2 regions of the Syntrophomonas curvata genome follow, and region 2 is predicted to be linked to the other one. Evidence: a T-box and tRNA genes for the amino acid it is inferred to sense, from the RefSeq annotation. Region 2 holds a T-box; the other holds one or more tRNA genes.

Region 1 (8,441 bases), 370 kb from region 2:
AATCCTTTATTTACGGCAAACCCCCATGTTTTTATAAGTTCGGAAAATCCACTGGCGGTAAAAAGCTTCGTCACCCTGAAGGATTTGGAGGATTATCCGTGTTTGTCCTTTGAACAAGGAGAATTTAACTCGTTTTATTTTTCGGAGGAAATATTAAGCGCCGTTTATCATAAGAAAAGCATCCGCGTCAGCGACCGTGCGACACTGTTTAATCTGCTGATCGGATTGAACGGATACACCATATGCACGGGTGTATTGAGCAGTGATTTAAACGGCAGCAGCATAATCTCGATTCCATTGGAAACTAAGGAAAAAATGACTGTCGGTTGGATAACAAACTCCAAAGCAGTCCTTAGCCGCTTTGCGGCCAGTTATATTGATGAACTGAAAAGACTCATCGCCGAGTATGGATTTACTGTTTTGTCATAAAGCAAACCGGAACCAACCGGTCTTCATTACGGGGAAGCCAGCAAACTTTTTACCGCTTCGCTGATTTTCCGGGCAATATAGGCGTTGTTCATGGTATAAAGATGGATGCCGTCAACGCCTTGGGAAACAAGATCTACAATTTGATCGACGGCATAAGCTATCCCGGCATCCCGCATCGCTTCAGGTTTATTTTCGTAGCGCTCCATCATCTTGGTGAATTTTTTGGGAAGATCAACCCCGCAGAGGGTTACCATCCGTTCGATCTGCTTTTTATTTACCACCGGCATAATCCCGGCCTCAATAGGTACGTCTATACCTGCGCATTCCGCCCGTTCCAGAAAAGCGTAAAAGTAATTGTTGTCAAAAAACAGCTGGGAGATCAGATGGTCTACGCCGGTCTCGACTTTTATTTTCAGATTCCTTATATCTGCAGCTATGCTGGATGCTTCTCCGTGCCCCTCAGGATAGCAGGCCGCGACAATATTGAAATCACCGTGCTCCTTAATAAAAGCGATCAAATCACTGGCGTGTTTAAACTCCTGTTGGGGAGAAACGGAGGGATTGAGATCGCCCCTTAATGCCAGTATATTCTCGATATGGTTGGCCTCCAACTGCTGCAGCAAAGACAGCACGTCTTCTCTGGTTTGGTTGATGCAGGTCAGATGGGCCACCGCTTCCCGGCGGTACCTGTTTTTTATGGCCGATGAAATGGCGATAGTGGAAGCGCTGTTGTCACTGGCGCCTGCTCCGTAGGTTACGCTGATAAAGTCGGGGTAAAGGTCATTAAGCTGGTCAAGCGTTTTATAGATCGTATCCGGCGAAGACGTCTTCTGGGGTGGAAAAACCTCAAAGGACAGCACGGTTTTTGTTTTGAATAATTCTGATGTTTTCATATCGTTAAACTTTCCCTGATTTCTTTAGCGGCCATAACCAGGTTCTTAAGGCTCGAAACCGTTTCCGCTTCCTCCCTGGTTTTCAGACCGCAGTCAGGATTTACCCATAGTTTTTCTTTTGCTATTTTGGCCAGCATCCCGGTCAAGGCCGCTTTGATTTCGCCGACAGCGGGAATCCTGGGGGAATGAATATCGTAGACGCCTGGGCCTACCGCTGTCCTGAAGTCGCAGGAATTTAATACGTCGACTATGCCGAGATTGGAACGGGAAGCTTCAAAGCTTATAACATCAGCATCCATATTATCGATTTCTTCCACAATATCATCAAATTCGCTGTAGCACATATGGGTGTGAATCTGGGTTTCCGGCCTAACCCCGCTATGAACCAGCCTGAATGCCGGTATGGCCCAGTCCAGGTACTCTTTGTGCCAATCAGCCTGTCTCAGGGGAAGCTTTTCTTTCAGTGCCGCTTCGTCGATCTGGATTATTTTTATGCCCCTGGCTTCAAGATCCAGGACCTCTTCCCGGATTGCCAGCGCGATTTGGAAGGCGGCTTCCTGCAGGGAAATATCCTCACGGGGAAAAGACCAGTTGAGTATCGTTACCGGACCGGTAAGCATCCCTTTGACCGGCTTGGCGGTCAGGCTCTGGGCATAGACTGAATATTCAACGGTTATGGGATTTGAACGTGAAACATCACCCCATATAATCGGCGGTTTTACACATCGTGTTCCATATGACTGCACCCATGCTTTTTCGGTGAACAGAAATCCGTTCAGGGCTTCACCGAAATATTCCACCATGTCGTTGCGCTCGAATTCGCCGTGAACAAGCACGTCAAGACCGATTCTTTCCTGCAGGGCGACACACTCTTGGATTTTCTTTTTATTGAAGGCTTTATACTGTTCCTCGGTAATCTCCCCTTTTTTAAATGAGGAACGATTGGCTCTTACCGCAGCCGTCTGGGGGAAAGAACCTATTGTAGTTGTGGGCAGTAACGGCAGGTTAAGTTTTTGCTGCTGGATCTTCCCGCGCTCTTTATATATAGGAAGCCTTATAAAATCCCTTTCAGTAAGTGCCGCAAGCTTTTCTCCAACCGTGTTATCGGGGTCAGAAAAATTTTCATTAAATAGCTTGGCGTTTTCCAGGTATTTTGGATTATCGCCGCTATCAGTCTCTTCAATGAGGAGTTTCAAATCTGCAAGTTCGGCCAGCTTTTCTTCCGCAAAGGAAAAATGCTTCTTATAGCTGTCGTCCAGCCGGGATTCGTTTTTAAGCGAATAGGGAACATGGACAAGGGAACAGGAGGTCGATATTACGGCGCTGACTGCATAGCCTGTGATTTTTTTAATCATCGGAAGTGTTGCTGCATAATTGTTCTTCCAGATGTTTTTTCCGTTCACAACCCCGGCAAATAAGGTCTTGCTAGCTGGAAAGCCATTACGTTCCAAAAGTTCGAGGTTTTTTTGCCCTTCGATGAAATCCAGGCCGACACCGTCAAAATCAAGCAATGCAATATTAGCATAGCAGTCACGCACATCGCCAAAATAGGTCTGCAAAAGCACCTTGATGCTTCCCTTGGCATTGAGTATTGGGCTGTAAAGGCTTTTTAACAGCTGTATATCAAGGGCCGTCATATCGGTTACAAGTACCGGTTCATCAAACTGCACCCATTCAGCGCCGAGTTTATCGAACTCCATGAGTATTTCAGAGTATGCTTTGATAATGCTGCCGGCGAAATCAGATGCTCCTTTCTTTCCCGTGAAACTCGCAAGCTTTATAAATGTAAGGGGACCAATGATAACCGGTTTGGTTTTAATTCCGGCTGCTTTTGCCTCCAGGAATTCATCGAATGGCTTTCTGCCGACCAGCTTAATTTCCGCAGCATCTTCTATCTCCGGTACCAGGTAGTGGTAATTGGTGTTGAACCATTTTTTAAGAGTGAGTGCCTTGGCATCACCATTTGCACCTTGGTAACCTCTTGCGGCGGCAAAATATTCTGCAAGGGGATCAAGCTTCAGGTCTTTATACCTTTGGGGAATTACATTCAGCATGAAAGACGTGTCCAGCATCCCATCATAAAAAGAAAAGTCGTTTGACGGGATGAAATCAATTCCGCTCTCGACCTGTTTAAGCCAATGAGCCTGGCGAAGTTTGGCTGCCGTTGCATGCAGCTTTTCATTTGCTATTTCACCTTTGAAATGACTTTCCAATGCAAATTTCAGCTCTCTGGAGTTTCCTATCCTCGGATATCCTATAACTGCTGTTTTCATAATGCTGCCCCTTTCTTGCCCGGTGGGTTGAAGTAATTATATTATCGGTTGAGCAATATAGGGTAACACTTATTAACTATGATGATATATAGTTGTAAGCTATATGCCGGCAATGCATCCAGCGCTAACGGCTATAGAGTATATTAAAAACTAAAAGCCACGCAAACCTGCGTGGCTTCTTGATTTCATATGGCAGGGGAGAGAGGTCTCGAACCCCCAGCCCTCGGTTTTGGAGACCGATGCTCTGCCAATTGAGCTACTCCCCTGCGTTTCATAGCAAAACATATTCTAGCATAAAAAAGGCCATCCTTCAAGGATAATATGGGTAATTGTTGCCCTAACCACTTAATCGGGTATTTCTTGAACCTGCTGTTGTTTAGCAGTATCATTTAACTTGGATTATGCACTGGTGAGTAATATACGCGAAAATGATGGAATATTAATGGAGAGATGACAGAATTATAAAGTGAGAGAGTAATTATTAAAAACTAAGGCAGGTGGATTCATTTGAGCAAGGTGCTGGTGCTCATGGGGGGCACTTCCGAAGAACGAGAGGTTTCATTAAATAGTGGTCAAAATGTATGTAGAGCATTGGAACAGAAAGGCTTTCAGGTTGAGGCCCTGGATTTCAAGAGGGATAACCTTAATAGGATAGCGGATATAGCTCCTGACGTGGTCTTTATAGCCCTGCATGGCAGAAACGGGGAAGATGGTACCGTTCAGGGTTATCTTGATCTGCTGGGCATACCCTATACTGGTTCGGGGGTGGCCGCCAGCGCAATTTGCATGAACAAGATTATTACCAAGAAACTGCTGAGCTATGAAGGTCTTCCAACCCCTGATTTTATCATTATGAAGAAAAAAACTTTTGACCGGGCCGCGTTTGTGGTCCGCTCTCTGGTGAAGAAGTTCGGCTTACCCATGGTGATAAAGGCTGCCACCCAGGGCTCCAGTATCGGAACCTATATCGTTAAAAAAGAGGGCGATATTTTGCCTGCGATAGAAGCAGCTTTTCAATATGATCAGGATGTCTTGATTGAGAAATATATCGATGGTACTCTGCTGACGGTCAGCGTACTGGGAAATGAGAATCCTTGCGTATTGCCTATTATTGAAATAACGTCCAGCAACGAGTTTTATGACTATGAATCCAAATACACCCCCGGTATGTGCGAGCATCTTATCCCCGCCCGGATTAATGAAGACTTGCAGAACACCATAATGAGGATAAGCGAAGAGGCCTATAAATCAGTTGCTTGCCGGGGATTTGCCCGCATAGATTTTATGGTGGACCATAAGGGCCGTCCCTATATTCTGGAGATCAATACCATACCGGGACTGACCGATATGAGCCTGGTTCCCGATGCTGCAAGGGCTGTGGGTATATCTTATGAAGATCTGATAGAGCATTTGGTAAGCCTGGCTCTGGAAAAATAATTGAAAAGAGGATAGAGGACAAAAACAGCGAATAAGATATCATTACCCTGAAAATTAGGGAGTCTTGAAATGACTAACTTTTTGCCGTCGGGAATTATAAAAGATACTACCACCGATATATACCAGAAGGTACAGGAGTTAAAAAAAGAACGAGACCTGCTGCGTTTGCAAAAAGGTCTGGGGGAAATCGAAGAAATGGCTCTGGAACTGGCCGTATTCCTGGAGAAGCTTTCATGTGACCCTTTGATTTATACTGGAGCAGGTAGCACGGAAGAAGTTATTAAGCGTTTGGACTGGGCGCTAACCTTTAGTGAAGATATTGACCCGGTGGAGTTTTTTAAATACAATCTGCAAATGAAGAAACGAGAGAGTAAGTAATATGCCAGCAGTGACCATAGCCTTGAGATGATGAGTCTTAAGGCTATTTTTATTGCTTAATGGGTAGTGGCGTTAGGCTATCGGCGAAGAGATATATGGAAATCAGTCTGACTTAAGTGTATTAAATATCCCCACTACCTTATGCCCTTATAAGGAAATCTGGTATAATTTCATTATTACTTTTGGAAATCTGGCGGAAAACCTCCAATTAAGCGTTGCTCTAATCATTGAGTTTCGCATGGCAAGCTTTTAAAGCGCGTACCGGGTATAAGCGGGGAGATGAACGATGGACAAAAGATTGCAGGAAATAGGGGAGAAGGTTAAGCAGAAAATCAGGTTGAATAAAGAAGATGGAGTCTATCTCTATCATTCTGATGATCTGCTGGCTATCGGCGCCATGGCGCGGACTAAAAAGATAGAGGCGTCGCAGCGGTATGTATACTTTAACGTGAACCGTCATATCAATTTGACCAATATCTGCGTATCCCGGTGTAAGTTCTGTGCGTTCGGGGTCGACGAAAATGGCACAAGCGGTCCCTATGTCATGAGTCCGGAGGAAGCTTTTGCCTTTGGAGCGGAGGCGGTTGGTTACGGCATAACCGAATTCCATGTAGTGAGTGCGCTGCATCCCAGTAAACCCTTTGATTACTATGTGGAAGTGGTGAAACGTTTGCATGAGGCTTATCCGCAAATCCATATACAGGGGTTCACGGCGGTGGAGATATTCTATTTTGCCCAAATCAGCGGCCTTTCAGTGCGGGAGGTCTTATCCACCCTGAAAGAGGCCGGATTAGGTTCGATGCCGGGGGGAGGGGCGGAAGTGTTCAATGACGATATCCGCCGTGAACTATGCCCGCGCAAAGCCATGAGCGACGACTGGCTGCGGGTACACCAGACGGCGCATGAACTGGGTATCAAAACCAACTGCACTATGCTCTACGGACATGTGGAGAGTATTGAGGATCGGGTCGATCATCTTATGCGCCTGAGGGAATTGCAGGATACTGCTCCCGGCTTTCAATCCTTTATCCCCTTGCCTTTTTTGCCGGATAATACCAGGCTGAGCCACATCGGGAGAACCAGCGCCCTGGATGATCTCAAAACTATGGCCATATCTCGGTTGATGCTGGATAACATCGACCATATCAAAGCCTTCTGGATCATGCTGGGGATTCCTTTGGCCCAAATCGCCCTGGAATTCGGAGCCGATGACCTGGATGGCACGGTTATAGAAGAGAGGATAATGCACTCGGCCGGCGCCAATACCGAAAAAGGAATAGACAAGCAGGCCATTGTCGAATTAATCCGGGAGAGTGGATACACCCCGGTGGAACGTGATACTCTCTATAATATCATAGAGATATTTTAAAAGGAGCATATTAATATGAAGCCAAGAGTCGGGCATATTCAATTTATAAATTGTTTCCCGCTTTTTTACGGTCTGATCGAGAAAAAATTTTTACTGGAAATAGAGCTGATAAAGGGTAATCCTACCGATCTTAATCGCATGCTGGCCGATAATCTGCTGGATCTGGCACCTATTCCATCTATAGCTTATGCCCGCAATTATCGGGATTATGTTTTAATGCCCGATATTTCGGTGAGCTGCGATGGCGAGGTCAAAAGTATTTATCTGTTTTCACGCCTGCCCATCGATAGGCTGCATAATAAAAAAATTGCCCTGACCAACATATCCAGGACCTCCCAGGCCTTGTTGCGTATTCTGATGGCCCGTTACTACAACGTTTCCCCGGAATATTTCCAGTCGGCGCCGGAACTGGGGGCTATGCTGATGGAAGCGGATGCGGCTCTGTTAATCGGCGACGACGCATTAAGAGCCCGCTATAAAACTTACGACCGGCTCCATATATATGACCTGGGGCAGGAGTGGAAGAATTTTACCGGCTTACCCATGGTTTTTGCGGTTTGGGCGATTCGCCGTGATTTTGCCCATAGCCATCGGGATGAATTAAAACTTATCCGGGACACCTTCACCGATTCCATCAAATTCAGTCTGGAATGCATCCAGGACTGTGCGTCCAAGGCTTCCCAGTGGGAGGACTTCAGCTCTGATTATCTGGTAGAATATTTTAACAGCCTGCGTTTTGATTTTGACCCCCGCAAACAGGAAGGACTGCTGCAATATTATAAGGAAGCCAAAAACCAGGGCCTGATTGATGAAGTACCTCCAATCGAAATTATAGGCTTATAGTTTAGGAGGTCAATTTGAACAGCAGGGATTTATTAAAAGAAATAGCAGAGGGCCGGCGTATGAGCCCGGAGGAGTTTGTTTTCCTGGATGGAAACGCGGATTTTCTTGCTCTGGGACAGGCTGCCGACCAGGTGCGGCGCCGACGTTTTGTTAATGACAGAGTGACTTTTGTCATTGACCGTAATATCAATTATACTAATATCTGCACCTGTCAATGCAAATTCTGTGCTTTCTACCGCCATAAGAATGATGACGATGCTTATGTAATAGATAAGGCGGCCCTTTTTGCCAAAATTGAAGAAGCTATTGAAATGGGCGCTTCACAGTTAATGATTCAGGGAGGGCTCAACCCGGAACTCCATGTTGAATTTTTCGAAGAAATGTTTCGCAGCATAAAGGCCCGCTATCCGGTGCAAATACACTCCCTGAGCGCACCGGAAATAGCTTATATTGCCCGCCGGTCAGGCCTGGAGGTAAGGGAGACCCTGCTCCGTTTGCAGGCGGCCGGCCTGGATTCATTGCCCGGAGGAGGAGCGGAAGTACTGCACGATGAGGTCAGGCAGTATATAAGTCCCCATAAAATCAGCAGCCGGCAATGGCTGGAGGTAATGAGGACTGCCCATGGGATAGGCATGAAGACTACCGCCACCATGATGATGGGGAGTGTGGAGCGTTTGCAGCATCGCCTCTACCATCTGGATATGATAAGAAAGCTCCAGGACGAGACCGGAGGCTTCCGGGCGTTTATCATATGGACTTACCAACCGGGCAATAACGAATTAATGGGCAAAAAGATATCATCGCTGGCTTACCTGCGTT
Region 2 (8,441 bases):
GCGGAATAAGTACTATCAAATCAGACAACAGCCTGCAAAAACTTGATCAGCAGGTAAACCTGTTTACTCAATTACGGGTAAGCCGCAATCCGCTGCATTATATGTTCATGTTTTTTGCGGTGCTGGGAATCGCAGTCGGAGCCCTGGCCTTCATTGCCGGCCGCAAAGAATTCTTCCGCCATGTAAATTATACGGTATATTGCGCCTTAAGTATGCCTCTGGTATTCTTGTTCATCAGCTTTAGCCAATATTTTTCACTAGGGTGGGTTATGCTGCTCAGTTTCGGCTCAGCTATGCTAATGGCAGCTCTGGTGCACTTCTTATTTAAGGACCCGTTTGATGCCTTGCTGTTTCTTACCTTAACTACCGCCATACTGCTGGCATTCGATTCATTTACCGGCTCCAGATTGATGCTGGTATCGCCCCTGGGCTCCGATGCTATTGCCGGGGGACGCTTTTACGGAATTGGGAATGATTATATGGGAATACTGTTGGCCTGTACTATAATATCCTCTTTACTGCTGCTGGATAAGCTGAAACATTTGTCACTTAAGCCTTCACACCAGGCATTAATGGGATTATTGCCGTTAATCGTGGTCAGTGTCGCCATCGGTCACCCCAGTTTCGGTACTAACATGGGTGGATTTATAACGGCAGTAGTAAGCATGGGCTTCTTCTACGTTATAGTCAGAGGTCATAAAATTTCGCTCTTTAAAATCTTATTAATCCTTTTTCTGGCTATAATGGCCGTATTCGCCGTAGCCCAACTGGATGCTCTGCTTAATCCTACCCCGTCCCATGCCGGCAAAGCTATAAGCAGTTTCCATTCCGGGGGTGGCCTGGCCGTTCTGCTGGCGATGATAAAAACCAAACTGGGAATACTGGGAAGCACTATTTATCACTCCATTTGGAGCTTGATTCTGCTATTGCTCATTGCCGCCCTGATTATGTTAAAACACAAGCGCCCCAACCTCATGTTGCAACTTTCGGTACATGACAAGGTCATAAGTCAGACTGTCAAAATACTGCTTATCGCTGCCGTTACTGTTTTTTTGGTAAATGATACTGGTGTTATCGCTGCCGCAATTATTGTATTATACCTGCTGGATAGTCTCTGGCTCACCCTAAGCCGGAGCAGTTATCAAGGACGGTGGTAGAAAACCATGTATAAAAAGCTGCTGGCAACCCTGGGAATATTGCTTCTGCTCCTTGCCTGCCCCGATTCCATCCAGGCCCAAACTGACAAAGAGCAGCCGCATCAGCGCGTCATCATCTATATGATTGATAAACTGAATTTGAGCGATCTTGACCCTGATATTACCCCCCATCTCTGGTACATGCAGAGTAAAGGCGGATTGGGGCTGCTTAACACTCTGAGTGCGGGGGAGAGAACCAGCAAGAATGTTCCCTGCACCATATCGGCTGGGAAACTGGCCGTGGGCAGCTTTAATGCCGACCTTAATTTTAAGGCCGCCGAGGTAGTAAACTACGAAAGGGCCGGCGATGTGTTTTTTCGTAATACCGGTTTTTTACCTGCCGACCATAATGTGGTGGTAAGCAGTATCGAGGTAATTAAAAAGAACAATGAAAAACGGGGGCTGGGCCAGCCAGGAAAGCTGGGTGATGAACTGCATGCTATGGGACTTAAAACCGCTGTAATCGGGAATGCCGATTTACCCGGACATTATTCCCGCAGCGGGGCTTTAATAGTTATGGACTCAAACGGCATAGTGGATAATGGGCTGGTCGGCAGAGAAATGGTCAGGAAATCCAAAAACTTCCCTCAATCCAGTAATTACGATAAGATACTGGAGGCTTTCCGCCAATTTCAAGCCTACGATCTTATTTTAATCCAGTTTGGAGATCTGGCCCGATTGGATAATGTAGGCAGCATGTACTCCGGTCAGCAGTTGCAGGTGGAAAGAAAGAACCGGCTTATTCAAATTGATGCCTGCATCAGCCAATTACAGAAAGAGCTCGATAGCAGGGATGCGGTATACGTTATAAGCCCGACCCCGTCATATGATGCCGCGCTGCAGGGTGAACTCCTGACCCCCATTATTATAGACCAGCCAGGGGCAAAAGGAGTTTTAACCAGTTACTCCACCCGCCGCGAAGGCATAGTTTCAAGCATCAGCCTGAAAAACTCAATCTTGCATTACTTTAACCCCGCTGTCCTGGACACTATTTATGCTAGTCCGGCTAACAGCATAATTGACAGCCTTAAACACATAAATCAGCGGGTAGCATTTGAATACCTTAACCAGGCCTGGATGGTTACCGTTCACGTTGCCCTGATATTTCTCCTGCTGCTTGTGGCTCTGGCAGCACGCTTAAAGAACATCTACCCTGAAATTGCTGAATTCCTGATTTTATTTGCGGTGGCCATGCCTCTAAGCCTGTTGCTCATGGGTAATTTTGATGTGTTCAGCCGCTGGCTCTTCCTGCTTATTTCACTGGGGTTAAACCTGTCTCTCAGCCTTTTTTGCCTGCTTGCCTCCCGGATGGGTAAAACCAGTGCCCTGGGCATACTGCTGCTTTTGACCATAGGCACCATTGCCTTGGATCTAGTCTTTGATTTGGGCATGCTCAAACAATCAATACTTAGTTACCGTATTATGAGCGGCTCGCGCTACTATGGCCTGGGCAACGAATACATGGGCGTATTAATCGGATCTACCATAGCCTTATCTGCCCTGGTATTACAGCAAGCCTATTCCAAGCGCAGGCTGTTTATAGTGGCCCTACTATTCAGCCTGGTTGTATTCTTGATTGCCTATCCCCTCTTTGGCATCAATGTAGGGGGAAGCATAACCGCTTGTATAGGTCTGGGATATACCTATATGCATTATTCCAAGCATAAAGTAAACCTTACCAAGGTATTCTGGCTGGTTTGCGGCACTATTGTTTTGGTATCGATTATGGCGGTAATAGATTTAAAACAGCCCCTGGAGATACAATCCCATCTGGGGCGAAATGTAAGTCTGATTAGGGACGGAGGATTCAGCGAAATTTTGAATATAATCAGCCGGAAAGTACAGATGCAGTTACGGGTTATCAATTATAGTGTTTGGGGTTGGGTTTTGCTTTTATTGGTGCTGGTTTTTTCCTATTTCGTGTTTCGCCCGGCCAGCATTATAAAACGGGTTAAGGAACAGCTGCCGGTTATATATAGCAGCCTGCAGGGAATAATAGTGGCAGCCATCATAGCCATCATCTTTAATGATTCCGGTATAACAGCTGCCGCTGTACTAGCCCTCTATTTCATTGCCTTGTATCTTAAATATCTACTCCGATGAATGCCCCTATTCCAGGCCGTTCAATATATTCTTTATCCCGTGCATAAACTCCTTCTGGTTGCCTTCGCCCAGTAAATCATATAAATGAACATTAAATTCCTTACCTATGCTAACTAAATCGTCGGCTATGGCCTCACCTTTTTCGGTAATAAAAACCCTTATGGCCCTGCGGTCTTCAGGGTCAAGCTGACGCTCCACCAGTTTGTCTTTTTCCAGTTTATCCACCAAAACCGTCATAGAGGAACTGTCAATCAGGGTACGATGACCAATCTCTTTTAAAGTTATGCCGTTTTCGTCGTAAAGACAGGTAAGAACAAACATCTGGGGTATGCTTATGCCATAAGGCTCCAACTGGGCACTCAAGTGTTTGTCGATTTTTTTCATTGCCGCCCGCATGCTAAAACACAAAAAGGTATAAAAGTCAGTCATCCTCTGAAACTCCTTTGCTTGAATTGCAATGGCCCGATTTAAGCCATGAATATTTTATTTTAGTATTATACCATATTATAATTTATAAACTGAAATCCGCAACTCAAATTAAAAATTGCATGATTCCAAACTTGAATTACAGGTCGTACATATGGTATTTTAGAATATATTGCATGGAAATACAATGATGAGGATTAGTAGCTCGATTGGATAGTTGCAGAGAGCCGGGCAGGTGGAAACCGGTACTGAAGATTGAGTGAATGGGCCTTTAAGTAGCAGGCTGAAATGGGTTGACCAGATTAGGCCGGGCCGGCATTCCCCCGTTACCGGGAAAAGCGCAGCCAGCGCCTGTCGAGCGGACCGTTTGGTCAATAAGGGTGGCACCGCGGAAGCCCCGTCCCTTTAGCGGCAGGGGCTTTTTTATTTTGCGGCAGCGGAGGCAGCCGTGGTTTAACATAAATTATAAGTATTAGAAAGGATGAGTGTTATGCCTGAGGGCAAGAAGAGGATCTTGACCGGAGACCGACCTACCGGGAGCCTGCACCTGGGTCATTATGTGGGCAGCCTGGCCAACCGGGTCAAACTGCAGGAAGAATATGAGAGCTATATTATTATTGCCGATGTCCAGGCCCTTACCACCCACTGGGAAAAAGATGATAACCTGAAACGGGACGTATTTCAGATTACCGGCGATTATCTGGCCGCAGGAATTGATCCCGGTCTGTCGACCATTTTTATTCAGAGCATGATCCCGGAAATACATGAATTGACCATGTATTATTCCATGTTCACATCGGTAAACGTTTTGCGCCATAACCCTACGGTAAAGACAGAAGCCGCCCAGCACGGGTTCAGCGATATGACTTACGGTTTTTTGGGGTATCCGGTAAGCCAGGCGGCCGATATCAGTATATTCAAGGCTCATCTGGTGCCGGTAGGGGAAGACCAGATTCCCCATATTGAATTGGCCCGCAAAATAGTACGCCGTTTCAACGACCTCTATAAACCGGTGCTGGTGGAGCCGGAGGTTCTGGTAGGGGATGTGCCGCGGCTGATAGGGCTGGATGGTAAGGCCAAGATGAGCAAAAGTTTAAATAACGCTATATTTTTAGCCGACACTGCCGACGAGGTATGGCAAAAAATCCGTAATGCCGTAACCGACCCGGCCCGTATCCATAAAACTGACCCGGGGCACCCTGAAGTCTGCACGGTCTATGAATACCACCGGGTCTTTAATCCCGAAGAAGCCGGGGAAATCGAAGACGATTGCCGTCATGGCCATATAGGCTGCGTAAACTGCAAAAAGAAACTGAGCGGAAAAATCAACCAGCTGCTGGAACCCATGCGGGAGAGAAGGGAAAAATACGATTATGAAGCCATCCGGGAAATATTGCTGGAAGGAACCAAAAAAGCCCACCGCGTTGCCTTGGATACGATGGCGGAAGTGCGGGAAGCCATGGGCATCAATTACCTTGACTAAAGTAATTTACCCCCGGCCAAGGCCGGGGGTAGCGCCTTATTTATCTTTATATTTATCCGGCAGCCAGCTATTGACCAATTCCGGGTTCTGCTCCACCCACTTCCGGGCCGCCTCTTCACTGTTCCCCATATCCTCGGCCAGCCCCATGGCCGAAGCCAGATCCTCCGGGCTCCAGGCAAAGTTGTCAAACAGGGTATAAGCATCGGGCATGTCTTCCTTCAGGCCTTTTCTCACTATAGTATTAATGGTTTCAGCTTCACCGTAATCCTTCTTGGGGTCATCCAGATACTTGAGGTCCCAGCGGGCAAACTTCCAGTGCGGAGTCCAGCCGGTTACGACTACCCATTTATTATTATCAACAGCCTGTTTCAGTGAAGCTATCATGGTGCCTTCACTGCCTTCGACCAGTTCATACTCCAGGTTATAGTCTTTCAGCGCCGCTTCAGTAGCCTTCATAATGCCGGCGCCGGAATCAATGCCGATTATTTTCCCGTCAAATTTATCCTTTACCGAATTCAGGTCGGCAATGGAATCAACAGCAACATAATCCGGTACTACCAGACCGATTTTAGCCCCTTCCATACTCGGTCCCAAATCCTCCACCTGGTCTTTAACCTGCTTCATGTATTCACCATGAGTTAACGGCAGCCAGGCCGTAAAAACGGCATCGCCTTTTTTATTGGCCAGGCCTTCATACATGGCTGCAGCCGTAACATCCATTATTTCTACATCGTAACCCATCTTGTCTTCCAGGATAACTTTCATGACATGGGTTTCGGCGCTGGCACAGGCCCATTGTACGTAGAGAAGCTTAACCTGCTTGTTTTCCTTATCGGCCTGCTTACCGCCGCCGCTGCCACAACCGGCAATGCTTACGACGGCAAACGCCGTCAGTACTGCCAGAGTGATAATAGATACGGTTCTTTTTTTCATCTTACCTTCTCCTTCCCCGTTGTTTTACCCAGGTTCTGGGTTATACGGTCAAGTATTATCGCCAGAATGACTATGGCTACACCTGCTTCAAACCCCATTCCCATTTTAAGCTGCTGAATGGCTGTCCATACCACACCCCCCAGTCCTTTGGCGCCGATCATGGCGGCTACCACCACCATTGACAGTGAAAGCATGATGCATTGGTTGATCCCCGCCAATATATTGGCTCGCGCCAGAGGTAATTCTATCTTGAACAACATCTGCCAAAAAGTTGAGCCGAAGGACTTCCCCAATTCCTCCAGTTCTTCCGGAACCTGTTTTAAACCTAACTCGGTAAGTCTTATGACCGGAGGCATGGAGAAAACGATAGTGGTCAATACGGCCGGAACTACCCCCAGCCCAAAGAAGGGAATGGCAGGCAGGAGGTATACAAATGCGGGCAGAGTCTGCATAAAATCCAGTACGGGAGCAATAATCCGGTGGGCGGTCCTATTCTTGGCCGCCAGTATCCCCAGCGGAATTCCTATCGATATACACAGAGCTACCGCGCCGATTACCAGAGCCAGGGTTTCCATCGATACTTTCCATAGCCCGATATTGTATATGAACATCAAACCCAATAAAGCAAACAAGGCTATTTTCTTATTGACCAGCCACCAGGCCAACAGGCTGAAAACAATAATCAGCAATTCCGGAGGCAGGCTTATTAAAAAACCCTGCAGCCCCTTGATCAACTCTTCCATTCCGGTGGCAAACGCCTGGGTTGACTCCCCCCATTCCGCCTGCAGGTAATCAATAGAGCGATCCGTCCATTCCGCCAGCGGTATACGCGGAATGCTGTCCATAAGGCTACTCACTGGTTTCCCTCCTTTCCCCGGCCAGACCGGCTATCACTGACCCTCTCACCAGTACTCCTTTCAGGCTGCCGGCCTCGTCAACTACCGCTACCGGCACCTTGGTGCGAGCCAGTACTTCCAGCAGTTCACATAATGGAGTGTCAGGCAAAGCTACGGGACCATCCTTGTTTATAATCATATCTAATTCTCTGATTCCCTGATGCGCAATCCGGGAAGCATCATCCGCATTGACATAACCCAGCAGCTTGCCCCCACGGTCGGTAACAAACAAGGACGACATCCCGAATCTTTCCATAATGTGTAAAGCGGTCATGGGGCCGTCTTTGGGATAAACCACATTCCGGGCCCTCACCATTACCGATGCTGCGGTCAAAGCCCTGGAGTAGTTGACGTTTTCGACAAAACGGGCCACATATTCGGTGGCGGGAGATAATAATATATCCTCCGGCTGTCCCATCTGAACAATTGTACCATCCTTCATCAGGGCAATCCGGTCCCCTATCTTAAGGGCTTCATCCAAATCATGGGTAATAAAGACAATGGTCTTCTGCAGTTTTTTTTGGATCTCCAGCAATTCATCCTGCATTTCCTGTCTGATCAAAGGATCCAGGGCACTGAAAGGCTCATCCAGCAATAAAATATCCGGGTCGGTAGCCAGAGCCCGGGCTATCCCCACTCGTTGCTGCATACCGCCGCTGAGGCCGGCCGGATAAGAGTCCTCCCAGCCTTTAAGCCCTACCATTTCAATGGCCTGCAGTGACCTTTGCTCGCGTTCAGCCCGTGCTATTCCCTGTATCTCCAGGCCGTAACCAACATTGCCGAGGACGGTACGATGAGGTAAGAGTGCAAAACGCTGAAAGACCATACCCATCTTCTTGCGGCGCAGTTCTTCAAGCGAGTGCCTGGACATTCCCGTAAGCTCATGACCATCGATAAAGATTTTGCCGGCCGTGGCACTAATCAAACCGTTAAGGCAACGTAATAAGGTCGACTTGCCACTGCCTGAAAGCCCCATAATCACAAAGCTTTCCCCCGGTTCAATGTGAAAACTGACATCCCTGATTCCTACCACCTGGCGGGTTTTTCTTTTAATCGTGTTATTATCCTGACCCTGTTGCAGAAGTTTAAGCGCCTTGTTTGCATCTGCGCCATAAATCTTGGTTAGATGTTCTACCTTGATTATTTCCACAAATAATCCCCCCTTTACTGATTAGGCAAGCAGCAGGCAGGCAATAGACCAGTGTGCGGCCATTCCCGGAAGCGAAGCCTTCAAGCAATCGCAGGACAGCATCTGCAGAAAATCGAACCGGGATTTTCCCATCGTATTTTAAGATATGGCAATAGAGGTCTGGTGCTGATAAAAACCAACATTCAGCCTTAAGCAGGCAACACTATATGGCATATTAAAACGAGAGGATTCATGATCGTAGGGATAACCTTCGG

Evidence for each region. A T-box is a leader RNA that pairs with one kind of tRNA and senses whether it is charged. The one in region 2 lies ahead of trpS (tryptophan--tRNA ligase), so its partner is inferred to be a tRNA-Trp.
Region 1: it encodes a tRNA-Trp, which carries the amino acid that the T-box ahead of trpS (tryptophan--tRNA ligase) is inferred to sense. The anticodon was not compared.

What each region holds. Positions count from the first base shown of each region.
Region 1 covers NZ_CM129641.1:1,623,767-1,632,207, forward strand. Annotated here, with positions in the region: gene ACU70B_RS07260 (LysR family transcriptional regulator) at 1-429, shown strand, start outside; gene metF (methylenetetrahydrofolate reductase [NAD(P)H]) at 456-1,322, opposite strand; gene metE (5-methyltetrahydropteroyltriglutamate--homocysteine S-methyltransferase) at 1,319-3,595, opposite strand; tRNA gene ACU70B_RS07275 (tRNA-Trp) at 3,786-3,861, opposite strand; gene ACU70B_RS07280 (D-alanine--D-alanine ligase) at 4,112-5,032, shown strand; gene ACU70B_RS07285 (hypothetical protein) at 5,102-5,410, shown strand; gene mqnE (aminofutalosine synthase MqnE) at 5,697-6,779, shown strand; gene ACU70B_RS07295 (menaquinone biosynthetic enzyme MqnA/MqnD family protein) at 6,795-7,622, shown strand; gene mqnC (cyclic dehypoxanthinyl futalosine synthase) at 7,637-8,441, shown strand, end outside.
Region 2 covers NZ_CM129641.1:1,253,840-1,262,280, reverse strand. Annotated here, with positions in the region: gene ACU70B_RS05585 (alkaline phosphatase family protein) at 1-1,157, shown strand, start outside; gene ACU70B_RS05580 (hypothetical protein) at 1,164-3,299, shown strand; gene ACU70B_RS05575 (MarR family winged helix-turn-helix transcriptional regulator) at 3,306-3,728, opposite strand; T-box leader at 3,904-4,133, shown strand; gene trpS (tryptophan--tRNA ligase) at 4,216-5,208, shown strand; gene ACU70B_RS05565 (glycine betaine ABC transporter substrate-binding protein) at 5,245-6,141, opposite strand; gene ACU70B_RS05560 (ABC transporter permease) at 6,138-6,998, opposite strand; gene ACU70B_RS05555 (quaternary amine ABC transporter ATP-binding protein) at 6,991-8,187, opposite strand.